DNA from 3 places in the Bacillus paramycoides genome. Region 1 is predicted to be linked to each of the others. Evidence: riboswitches for the same ligand, from Rfam matches in the RefSeq annotation. Region 1 holds a riboswitch; each other region holds the start of a gene.
The links. A riboswitch is a leader RNA that binds a small molecule or an ion and turns the genes downstream of it on or off. The one in region 1 is predicted to bind S-adenosylmethionine.

Region 1 (4,256 bases):
AACAACCACTTAACGCTGAAATCCCTACAATTGCTGATAATGCAAATGCTAAAATTTTCTTCATTTCCTTTTCCCCTCTTCCCTTTTATGATCTGCGTAAAAAGACTTTCGCAAAGTAGTTTCCTAAGTTTTGAGCTACCTGTACGAGAATAATAAGTAAAACGACCGTTACGAACATAACCGATGTATCAAAACGTTGATAACCATATGTCATCGCTAAGTCACCAAGACCGCCGCCACCGACAAGCCCAGCAACTGCAGAAAATTCAATTAAACCAACTGTCATAAATGTAACCCCTAAGATTAATGGTGCTAACGCTTCTGGTACAAGAATTTCAAAAACAATTCTAAATGGTGAAGCACCCATTGCTTGAGCGGCTTCAATGACTCCCTTTGGAACTGAAACAAGATTTGTTTCAACCATTCTAGCGATACCGATTGATGCAACTAACGTCATTGGGAAAATTGCTGCTGCTGTTCCAATCGTCGTTCCGATAACACTTCTTGTTAGTGGGCTTAAAGCTACTAAGAAGATGATGAATGGAACCGGACGAATTGTATTAATAATGATATTAAGAATAGAAAAGATCCATTTATTTTCTAAAAAGTTTCCTTTTCTCGTTACATATAATAGTAAACCTAGAGGTATACCAAGAATTGTAGCGAATATAAGGGTTACAATTACCATTAAGAGGGTATCCCCCGTCGCATCTACTATGCGGGGCCAAAATATACTCCAATCAACTCGCATGAGCTTCTACCTCCTTCAGCTGCACTTGTAGTCTTAGATGTTGTAATGCTTTTTGAATTTCTTTCTGTTCACCTTGCAGTTCTACAAGTAGATTTCCAAATAACACATTTTGAAGTTCAATAATATTTCCGTACAGTACGTTTACATCGACGTTATAGTTTTTCGCGATATACGATAGTACCGGCTGTCCTGTCTCTTCACCAGTAAATGTTAAGCGATAAATCTGTCCACCATTTTGAATTTTCCCTAAAACACTTTCCGGTAAATGATCATTAATAATAGAGCGTACAAAATTTTGAGTCGTCTTTGTTTTTGGTTGTGTAAAAACATCAAACAGTTTTCCTTCTTCAATAACCTTTCCCTTCTCCATTACAGCTACACGGTGACAAATTTCTTTCACAACATGCATTTCATGTGTAATAAGAAGAATTGTTACATTGTATTCTCGATTTACTTTCTTTAATAAGTTCAAAATTTCTGTCGTTGTTTCTGGATCTAAAGCTGATGTTGCCTCATCACATATAAGGATATCTGGTGATGTTGCCAGTGCCCTAGCAATGCCCACACGCTGTTTTTGACCACCTGATAGTTGCTCTGGATAATAGTCTGCTTTATCCTCTAACCCGACAAACTTCAGCAGTTCATTTACTCTTTCTTTTATCTCATTATTTGGTACTTTTGCTAATTTTAATGGATACGCAATATTCCCAAACACTGTTCTTGAATTAAATAAATTAAAACTTTGAAAAATCATCCCGATTCTTTGTCTTAGCTTCCGTAATTCTTTCGTCGATAGTGATGTAATATCTTTATCATCTATTGAAATCGTTCCTGCCGTTGGTCTCTCTAACATATTTACTAAGCGTAACAACGTACTCTTTCCAGCGCCACTAAAACCGATAATGCCGAAAATTTCGCCCTTTTCAACTGATAACGTTACATCCTCCACCGCATGAACAGATTGCCCACTTGATTCATATACTTTACTTACGTTGTTAAAAGAAATCATTTTTTCCCCTCCTATATGCTGTAAAAACTTGAAGTAGAGCTTTCGAGGTAAAATAAAAAGTGCTCTCCTTCTTATCAAACATAAAGATAAGAAGGAGAGCACTTATATGTACTCGTTCACATCTTCTCATCTTCCAAGCCTTTATAAGGCTTGCTGGAGTTAGCACGGTATTAAAAAACCCGTTGCTGAGGTATCGTAGGGCCAGTCCCTCCACCTCTCTGGATAAGAATGTATCGATTTAATTGTCGTTTAATTAATTCTCATTATAGAACTCAGAATAATAAGAGTCAATACATTTTTTAGAAAAATATTAATTATTCCTTTATTATAATTTTCAGATGAAAATTCATGAAAAAATAGTAATCTTTAAAGTTATGTAAAATTCTCCTCTCGCATATTTTTTAAAAGGATAATCTTCTCTACTAATTGAATACCATTATTTGAATATGAAATCGGAGGAAGATAAATATATGAAAACAGCTCTTTTACTTGTTGATATTCAAAATGATTATTTTCCACAAGGAAAGATGGAATTACGTAATCCGGTAGAAGCAAGCGACTATGCTAATGAGCTACTACAACTCTTTAGAACGAGAAATGAACCTATTTTTCATATCCAACATGTAGCAATAAAAGATGACGCTACTTTTTTCCTACCAAATACAGAAGGTGTACATATTCATAAAAGCGTACGCCCACTTAGAAATGAAACCGTTATAATCAAACATTATCCAAATAGTTTTCGGGAAACTGATCTTCTAGAACAATTACAACGTTTAAACATCGAGCACGTCGTCATATGTGGGATGATGACTCATATGTGTATCGATGCTACCGTAAGAGCTGCTTTTGATTTCGGCTTTCAATGTACCGTTATACATGATGCTTGTGCTACAAAAGATCTTTCTTTTAAGAATGCTACTATACCAGCCGTTTATATTCATAACACAATTTTGGCTAGTTTAAATGGCGTATATGGGAATGTAATGAGTACAGAGGAGTTTGTAGCTACAAAAAAACACTCCCTTCAGTGAGCAAAACCGAAAGGAGTGTTTCTTGTCAAACCATAGATTTTCTTTCAAATTGTATTATACAGGAAATCCTTAAAATGAATACTAAAAAATGTGACTAATAAGTCAACTTTTCTCGTTGTTTTGTTTCTATTTACATGTTTATCCCGATATTAATAGGGTTTAGCTAGTTCCACTTACCAAATGGTAATTTATAGTAAGTGTTTTTCATTCAAATTAACTAGTCTCTCCTATTATTTATCTGTCTGTTTTTGTTTCTTTTTCAAATACTCCGCACGCAATTTTTCAATTTGCTGCTTTTTATCAAATTTGACAGGCGTCTGTTTTTCATGAAACTTTGCCACAGCTACCTGGCCTTTATAATCCAATTGATATTTTCCCACTTTGTTCACCTACTTTTCTTATCTTTAAAGAGAATCTATTCAACCAATATAATATACCTTATTTTACTGAAGTAAACCTTATTAGTTTTTCTACTGATATCTATCTTAATCCACATATAGAAAAAATTTTCTCAAAAAAAAGAGATCTTCGCAGACTGCGAAGATCTCTTCTACTATTTCTTATAAAGTTTCAGAAGTAGTTTTTGCTTGCATGTGAAGTGCTAAGTAATCAGGACCACCAGCTTTAGAGTCTGTACCAGACATGTTAAAGCCACCGAATGGTTGGTATCCTACGATTGCACCAGTACATCCACGGTTGAAGTATAAGTTACCTACGTGGAAGTCTTCACGTGCTTTTTCAATATGGTCACGGTTGTTAGAAATAACTGCTCCTGTTAAACCGTATTCTGTATTATTTGCAATTGCAAGTGCATGGTCAAAGTCTTTTGCTTTACAGAATGCTACTACTGGTCCGAAGATTTCTTCTTTCATTAAGCGAGCATCTTCTGCAACGTCAGCAACGATTGTTGGTTGGATGAACCAGCCTTTAGAATCGTCTCCTTCGCCACCTGCTAAGATTCTACCTTCTTCTTTACCAATTGCAACATAGCTCATTACTTTATCGAATGCAGCTTGGTCATTAACAGGACCCATATTTGTACCTAATACAGCTGGGTTAGCAACTGTTAATTTTTTCGTTAATTCAACAGCACGATTTAATACGTGATCGTATACATCTTCATGGATTACTGCACGAGAACATGCAGAACATTTTTGTCCTGAGAATCCAAATGCTGATGCAACGATAGATTTAGCTGCTAATTCAAGATCAGCTTCTTTATCAACAACGATTGTATCTTTACCACCCATTTCAGCGATAACGCGTTTTAACCAAATTTGGCCTGGGTTTACTTTCGCTGCACGCTCATAAATTCGGATACCTACATCACGAGATCCAGTGAAGCTCACGAAACGTGTACGAGGGTGATCTACTAAGTAGTCACCAACTTCAGAACCATTACCTGGAACGAAGTTTACTACGCCAGCTGGTAAGCCAGCTTCTTCTAATACTTCCATGAATT
Region 2 (4,256 bases), 460 kb from region 1:
GAAGTAATTGCGCTTCTGTTTCTTGCTTTGTAGGCATTAAATTTAATATAGCAATTTTCAAGGCCCGTATATCTTGTGTCTCTGCTCGCTCCTTCGTCATTACAAAAATATTTTCCTCCTGCAACACTTTGCGAGCCGGTAAATCTTTATCAATTATGATCGGCATGTTGTTTGCCTCCGACTAACGCTGCTTCTAAATCGGCAATAATATCCGAAACATCTTCTATACCAACCGATAAACGAATTAAATCTGATGTAACGCCAGCTAAACGTTGATCTTCAGCACTTAATTGTCTATGCGTTGTACTAGCGGGATGTATAACGCAAGTTCGCGCATCAGCTACATGCGTTACGAGAGTTGCTAGTTTTACATTTGCGATAAATTCTTTCGCTGCTTCTAATCCTCCCTTAATGCCGAATGTTAAAACCCCACTAGCACCTTTCTTCAAATACTTTTGTGCTAACGAATAATTTTCATTACTATCTAACCCTGGATAATTCACCCATTCAATACGATCATGGTTAGCAAGCCACTTAGCAACTGCAAGAGCATTTTCACTATGACGCTCCATTCGTAAATGCAGTGTTTCTAAACCGATATTGCTAATATAGGCATTGAATGGGCTCATACAGTTTCCGTAGTCTCTTAATAATTGAACACGTGCCTTCACAATATAAGCTGCTGCACCAAAATTTTGAACGTAACTTACGCCGTGATAACTTGGATCCGGTTCAACTAGTTCAGGATATTTCCCATTTTTCCAATCGAAGTTCCCTCCGTCAATGACAATGCCGCCTAACGAACTCGCATGACCATCAATATATTTCGTCGTAGAATGAACGATAATATTTGCTCCATGTTCAAATGCTTGGCATAAATAAGGAGTTGCTAATGTATTATCCACGATAAAAGGCACTTCCAACTCTTTCGCTGCATCTGAAAGTTCTTTGAAATTTAAAACGTTCATCGCTGGATTTCCTAGCGATTCTGCATAAACGAGTTTCGTCTTATCATTAGCAAGGGCCACAATTTCATCAGCAGTTAAATTCGGATTAAAGAATGTAACATCAATACCAAGCTTACGCAAACTCACTCCAAATAAATTAAATGTCCCGCCATAAACTGTGGAAGAACAAAGCAAGTGGTCTCCGCTACTACAAATATTTAAAACAGCAAGCATAATAGCAGCCTGCCCAGAAGCCGTTGCAACAGCTCCTACACCACCCTCTAAATCCGCTAGCTTTTGCTCAAATGCAGCTAAAGTAGGGTTTCCAATACGCGTATATATATACCCTTCCGCCTCTAAGTTAAATAAGGCTGCTAAATCATCCGAAGTATCGTATTTATACGTTGTACTTTGATAAAGCGGTAAAACACGCGGTTCACCATTCTTTGGCGTATAGCCACCTTGCACACAAATTGTCCCTTTTCCCCATGATTCTCCCATCTCTCATTCTCCTTTCTTTTTATACAAAATAAAAAACTGCTCCTTTCCTGAAAACAAGAAAGGAGCAGTTTGAAAACACGCTCTAAAGGCTCTTTCTTATCTTTCAGGATTATTACCTGCAGGATTTGGCACAATTCCGTTATACGGCTGTTGCCAAGGTTTCATCGGGCCTGTCCCTCCACCTTTTCTTGATAAGACTATGCAATTACCGTTGATTTTATAGCAATAATTTCCTAATGTCAATCAGTTTGTCTGAATGTTCTAAATTAATTACGAAGAATTTAACATGCATAACAAAAGAAATATATTCCATATCTATGTGAAAAAGACCTTTCAAAACCCCTGATTACTATATAGAATTAAATAAGTAGTTTAACGTATACATTTCAAATTCTCACGAGACCTCAATATATTGAATAAGTCACCCTCTCAAAAAAATACTATACATATTCATTTAAAAGTAGCATATTTAATCCTTTTAACATTACAACTTACATAACGGAGGTATAACATGACAAACACAAAGGACATGCACTATATACTCGTCCTATACGGCACTCTTTTAGGCTCTATAGTAGGAGCAACAGTCTGGTTATTTTTAGTTACAATAAATATCGGCATTCACTTTATTTGGGAGTACTTACCTACTATTTTCGCTTCTCCCCCTTACTACACTATTTGCGTCACAACTATCGGTGGTATTCTCGTTGGTTTAACTCAAAAGTATTTCGGCACATATCCACGTCTTATGCCAGAAGTGATGGGTGAATACAAAGAAACAGGTAGAATTGAATACCGCTTTGTACATAAAGCTACTTTAACTGCGATTATCGTTTTAATCTTTGGAGCTAGCTTAGGTCCTGAAGCAGCACTTGTTGGCATTATTGGTGGACTTTGTACATGGGTAGGGGATCGTTTTACATTCGCCTTAAAGGGAATGAATGAACTAACAGAGGTTGGAATTGGTGCTACTTTAAGTGTAATTTTTAATGCGCCGCTATTCGGTTATTTAGCTCCAAATGAAAATGAGGGTGACCAAATTAATGAATTTTCTAAAGGACAAAAAGCAATTGTATATTTAGCTACTACTTTCGCTGGTTTTTCCATTTATTTATTACTTAGTAAATTCGATAATCGCGGATCCTTTATCGTTGATTTCGGAGAAGGTTCTCTTTCTCTTAACGAATGGATTGCCTTTCTACCACTTGCTAGTATCGGTGCTATAGTTGGATTCTTTTATTTCAAATTAGAATTCACATTAGAGAAATTAATCCATCCCTTAAAAGAATATAAACTAGCACTTGGAATTATTGGTGGTATTTTATTAGGAATTACAGGAACGTTTCTCCCGTACACGTTATTTTCAGGAGAACATCAATTAAAAGATTTAGTCGTGGAATGGAGCCATTTATCCTTCTGGGTACTACTTCTTTCAGGTGTTTTAAAATTATGTATTACTGCCGTTTGTTTAAATACAGGTTGGCGCGGCGGGCATATTTTCCCCATTATATTTGCTGGATCTAGTATTGGATATGCGATAGCGTCCATTATCCCGATAGATCCAATCGCTTCGGTAGCCATCGTCACGACAGCAATTTCAAGCTATGCATTAAGAAAACCAATTGCTATAACCTTACTACTACTCATGTTTTTCCCGCTCAATTTACTATTACCAATGCTTGGAGCGGCAGCGATTGGTAATACATTTCCACTTCCTAAAAACAGCGAAGCTACAAACGCATAAAAATAGGCAGTAGGGACAAAAGTTCCACTGCCTATTTTTATTACACATGCTGCTTCAACAGTGCATATAATTCTTCAAAATTTTGCACTTCATATGTTGGCATAATCTCGCTATGATTTGATTTCTTTTCTGGATTAAACCAACAAGTATCAATTCCCGCTACATATCCACCTTTAATATCAGCGCTTAACGAATCCCCAATAATGAGCCCTTCTTCAGGAGAAAAATTAGGAATTCGCTCAAAAACATAATCAAAATACTCCTTCATTGGCTTTTGATAACCTGTATCTTCAGAAACAAAAATATCTTTAAACATTGAATGTAATCCTGCATTACGCAAACGTTTATCTTGCGTTTTAGAAACACCGTTTGTCACTATATATAAATCATACTCTCCTTGAATTTGATTTATAAATTCAAATGCACCTTGTATGAGGTGATTCCCTTCCTCTAAGTAGTTGCGATAATTATATTCGAATAATATCCCATCTACTTCTTCCCCGTATTCTTTAAACAAAATCGAAAATCGTGTATTTACGACTTCATCACGATTTATTTCACCTTCTTCAAAAGCGGTCCAAAGACTTTTATTAATTTTTTTATATTGCGCTTCAATCTCGCTAGTTAGAGACATCCCTTTCTCTTCAAAAAGCATACGTAACGCCGTTTTTTCCGCCTTTTGAAAATCTAACAATGTATCATCTACATCAAATAATAGTGTTTTGTATTTTTTCATAAACCCCTCACACTCTCTTTTCTACAAAAACAAATTTAAGTAAATCGTATCATTCTTTCTTGTAAAAATAATAGGAGATATCTCATACTAAGTATGAGGTGAAAATATGAAAGTCAGCAAAAATAGCGAAGAAATCTCTCATTACATACAAACTTACAACTTCCATACTCTCTTTTCTTTTGACATCTTACCGTATGCTGAACTACATTCCTTTCAGGAGAGAGAAAAGATATGTAATGAAGGGGTTCATGTTCCTTATCTTTATTACTTAATTTCCGGGAAAGCAAAAATATATATGAGTCACAAAAACGGAAAGATCTCCTTAATT
Region 3 (4,256 bases), 2.2 Mb from region 1:
GGATTTTGCATCACATAAGATATGACTTCACCACGTTTACGAATAGACCAAGCATTAATATTTACTCCATCAAATAAAATCCTGCCATTATTTGTTTTGTTTATACCTATAAGACTATGAGCTAATGTAGATTTTCCGGCACCATTTTGACCCAAAAGTGCAACAATTTCCCCTTCTTTTATGAAAAAATTTACATTATCTAATACTTTTTGCTTATTAGGATAGGAGAACGACAAATTTTCTACTTTCAATAATTCTTTGTTTTTAGGAATGCTTTTACAAAAATCTTGCTTCTCCACCCACTCATTTATTGCGCTACGAACACTTTCTCTTTGAAGTTTTTCAAGTGGGTATATTACCTCATTATTACTATCAAACTGTAATCTCTTTAATCCTTCTATGTACATAGGTTCTCTTAAACCGATTGATGGTAATATATTTGATGCTAAAATCTCTTCTGGTGTCCCTATCGCAACGATTTCCCCTTCATCCATTAAAATGATTTTATCTAAATCCAGATTTAACATTTCTTCTATTCGATGTTCAATAATTACAATTGTTTTATTATATTGTTTATGTATACCTTTAATAAGTTCTATTGTATGTAAGCTACTTACTGGATCTAAATTCGCTAAAGGTTCATCAAACAATAATATATTAGCATTTGTTGTTAACAGACCTGCTAAAGAAACAGTTTGTTTTTGCCCTCCTGATAATTCATGTGGACTTTGTTTATGAAAATTATGCATCTTTACCTTTTTTAATGATTCCGAAACAATCTTTTTCATATCATCTTCATTTACGCATTCATTTTCTAAATAAAAAGCTACATCTTCCTCTACTGTAAGACCAATAAATTGTGCATCTTGATCTTGCAAAATTGTTCCAACCTGTTTACTCTGTTCAAAAATACTTCCTTTCCTCGGGTCTTTTCCGTCAATTAAAATAGTACCAGTACTAGTCCCTTCATAAGAAAATGGGATTAGCCCATTCATACAATGAGCTAATGTTGATTTCCCTGAACCACTTCGTCCAGCAATTAGCACTTTTTCCCCAGGATATATATGAAATGTAACGTCTTTAACAGTAGGCTGCGCTGCATGCTTATATTGAAAGTTGAATTGTTTAAAAGAAATAATTGGTTGCATGTTAACATCCCTACTTTTCAATTTTTAAATGTGTATGTTTCTTATTAGATTTAGCTAACCCTATTGTAATTGGCAATCCAAGAACTAAAAATACAATAACATCAGCAATTGTTGCACCTAATACTTGTATAACAATTTTGTCAAACGGTTCTCCCATCACGATAATATCGAATGCCCCAGCAAATATAATAGCAATGACAATACCAATTAACCCAGTAATGGCTAAATAAGAAATATCTCCTTTATTATATGTCCCGTTTTTCACACTAAAGCCAACTCTTTTTTGAATGAGCCCCATTGCAAAGCCGATAATGCCTGAACTAAAAACCCATCCCCACCAAATACCCCAGCCAGCAATTGTATCTGTTACGGTATGACCGATAAGTCCTATTAACAGTCCTGCCACTGGGCCAAATAACGCTCCAAAAACGGTTAAAATAGCTAATGCAGGTTTAATAAATGTATTTGGTGCAATAGAAAATCCCCAAAGTCCTAATACCCCGTATAATGCTGCTCCAATTCCGATTGCTACTACTAACTTTGTTGATAATTTATTCATTACAATTCCCCTCTCATATGAGTCAACTTTTATTACTCTATATTTATTTTGAAAATGAATTATGCATTGACACTCCCCTTCTATACAACAAAAAATGACCTCTTACATAAGAGGTCATTTTCTTTCACGTTCAAGAATCCTCTTATCTTCCAAAAAACACACACGTGTCCTCTGCGGAATTAGCACCTTCCTATACATTTACATAGGGGTTGCTGAGGTTTCATAGGGCCGTTCCCTCCACCTCTCTGGATAAGTATTAATTTGTAATTCGTATTATGGCACTAAGAAGAATAAATTTCAATACTTTTCTAATTATTTTTATTTTTCGTTTAACAGCGCATTTAAATCATTGTATTCTTATCGGAATTATGAAATAATGAATTAAAATAGTTACGGGAGGAATGTACGATGAAAGTAATCGGTTTAATTGGTGGACTAAGTTGGGAATCTACATCATTATACTATAAACATATTAATACACTTACACTCTCTCAATACGATCAAAATGCAAAGCTTGTTTTATATAGCATGGACTTTGGTGAAGTAACTACTTTATTACAAAATCATCAATATGAAGAAGTGAAAAACGAATTAGTCACCGTTGCAAAAAAGGTTGAAAAATCCGGAGCTGAATGTTTATTAATGTGTTCCAATACGGTCCATTTATTTGCTGAAGAAGTAGAAAGTGCAATATCCATTCCACTTCTTCACATCGGTGATGTAAGTGCTAAAGAAATGGTAGAACAGAATATAAAGCGTATTGGATTATTAGGTACGAAACAAACGATGGAACAAGACTTCTATAAATCACGTCTAGCGAACTATAATATTGAGACAATTATTCCAAATAAAGAGGAAAGAAATTTTATTCATCATGTTATTTTAAATGAATTAAGTAAAGGAATTATTTCAGAAACATCAAAAGAAAAGCTATTACAAATTACAAAATCATTAATTCAAAATGGCGCAGAAGGTATACTACTAGGCTGCACTGAAATACCATTGCTCATTTCCCAAGACGACCTTACTGTTCCTGTTTTTGATACTGCTTTTTTACATGCAAATACTGCTGTGCAGTTTGCAGGATAATCATATAAAAGCATAAAGGTAGAGCCCCTATGCTTTTATATTGTCTAAACTATTTATTTAAAAGAGATGTAATCACTGTAATTGCTTCTTTTGAACCACCACATTCTAAAAAACTTTCATTCAGTTTTCGTATTCCATGCTTATACTTTTCATTTGAAAGAACATCTGTTACCGCTTCTCTTAACGTTTGCACATTAACATGCTCTTTCAATAACCGATTTGCTGCTTCCAGTTCGGTTAATCTTTGTGCTATCATTGGCTGGTCTTTATCATGTGGAAGTATAACAAATGGAACATTAAAATGAATAGCATCGTGTACGCTATTCATACCGCCATGTGTAATAAAAATATCTGCTTCACTTAATACTTCTGTTTGGGGTACGTATGAAGCAATTATAAAATTGTCTGGCGCTTTCTTAATTTTAGAACGATCATTTCTATCACCAATTGCCATTACAACTATTCCATCAAAATCCGAGAAAGCATCAATGCACGTATTAAAGAATGGTTCAAGTCCTTCAAGCAGTGTCCCCATTGAAATATATATAACCTTCTTACCTTTAAGCAATTCAAGTGGAAACTCTACATTTGTTTTACGCTTTGAAATACTCGGCCCAATAAAAATGTTATTTCTTCCAAACAAATCGCTATTAGGTTGAAAATAACGACTCGTGTATACAAGAGTAATATCTCCCTTGTTATGCATAAATTGAAGATTATTTTTAGGCTTTACTCCAAATTCATGTTCTATTCGATATAGTAACTGTTCAGAAATTTTATCAGGTTGGAATGGCATTTCTGCATTTGGATGAAAAGGTAATGTCTCCAAAAATTCAGTAGGAATTAAAAATATAGGAGAAGAAACTATGCCTGGAATTTGTAAATACTCCTTTACTAACTCACCAGCGCCAAATATATCATAAATTACGAAATCAAAATTTATGTTTTCACATAATTTTTTCGTAATTTGTAAGATATATAAAGAAGTTTGAACATGTACACGAAAGAATGAACTCAGCCCATCTGGAGTTTCAGAATCAATAGAAATTTCCTTTAATAAATCTGGATGGGTATATACAGTAGCTCCCAAATCTTCAATTCTGCCTTTAAAGTGTTCTGTTGTAATATAATGTACGTGATCACCCCGTTCAGTAAAGGCTTTGACTAAACTTAATGTAGGATTTACATGTCCCTCTGCTGGAAAATTAACCACTAAAATATTTAGCACTTATTTCTCACTCCTTACATTTCAATTCGCTTATTAAGCATACTGTAATTATTACCGTCAATCTTCACCTAATAGTCCTAATACGCTTGCTACTTTAGGTTGATAAATAATTGTTAGTGATTAAATTAAAAAAGCATCTACATAAGTAGATGCCAAACCGTGATAAGGAGTGTTCTGTGAGGTTAGAATAAGCTTTTCAGCTTGTCCTATGCTATCAATATATGTTTTATTT

Region 2: it holds a riboswitch for S-adenosylmethionine, as region 1 does, so the genes downstream of both, AAG068_RS26975 (bifunctional O-acetylhomoserine aminocarboxypropyltransferase/cysteine synthase) here and AAG068_RS01885 (methionine ABC transporter ATP-binding protein) in region 1, are expected to answer to the same signal.
Region 3: it holds a riboswitch for S-adenosylmethionine, as region 1 does, so the genes downstream of both, AAG068_RS12980 (ECF-type riboflavin transporter substrate-binding protein) here and AAG068_RS01885 (methionine ABC transporter ATP-binding protein) in region 1, are expected to answer to the same signal.

The regions. Positions count from the first base shown of each region.
Region 1 is NZ_CP152427.1:346,781-351,036, reverse strand. It holds gene AAG068_RS01895 (MetQ/NlpA family ABC transporter substrate-binding protein) at 1-64, opposite strand, end outside; gene AAG068_RS01890 (methionine ABC transporter permease) at 86-751, opposite strand; gene AAG068_RS01885 (methionine ABC transporter ATP-binding protein) at 741-1,760, opposite strand; SAM riboswitch class I at 1,884-1,989, opposite strand; gene AAG068_RS01880 (cysteine hydrolase family protein) at 2,231-2,794, shown strand; gene AAG068_RS01875 (hypothetical protein) at 3,025-3,174, opposite strand; gene pruA (L-glutamate gamma-semialdehyde dehydrogenase) at 3,355-4,256, opposite strand, start outside.
Region 2 is NZ_CP152427.1:5,183,807-5,188,062, forward strand. It holds gene metA (homoserine O-acetyltransferase MetA) at 1-166, opposite strand, end outside; gene AAG068_RS26975 (bifunctional O-acetylhomoserine aminocarboxypropyltransferase/cysteine synthase) at 150-1,448, opposite strand; SAM riboswitch class I at 1,542-1,646, opposite strand; gene AAG068_RS26980 (chloride channel protein) at 1,960-3,192, shown strand; gene AAG068_RS26985 (YjjG family noncanonical pyrimidine nucleotidase) at 3,233-3,928, opposite strand; gene AAG068_RS26990 (transcriptional regulator YeiL) at 4,035-4,256, shown strand, end outside.
Region 3 is NZ_CP152427.1:2,513,691-2,517,946, reverse strand. It holds gene AAG068_RS12985 (ABC transporter ATP-binding protein) at 1-1,148, opposite strand, end outside; gene AAG068_RS12980 (ECF-type riboflavin transporter substrate-binding protein) at 1,159-1,707, opposite strand; SAM riboswitch class I at 1,847-1,963, opposite strand; gene AAG068_RS12975 (aspartate/glutamate racemase family protein) at 2,116-2,796, shown strand; gene AAG068_RS12970 (macrolide family glycosyltransferase) at 2,846-4,024, opposite strand.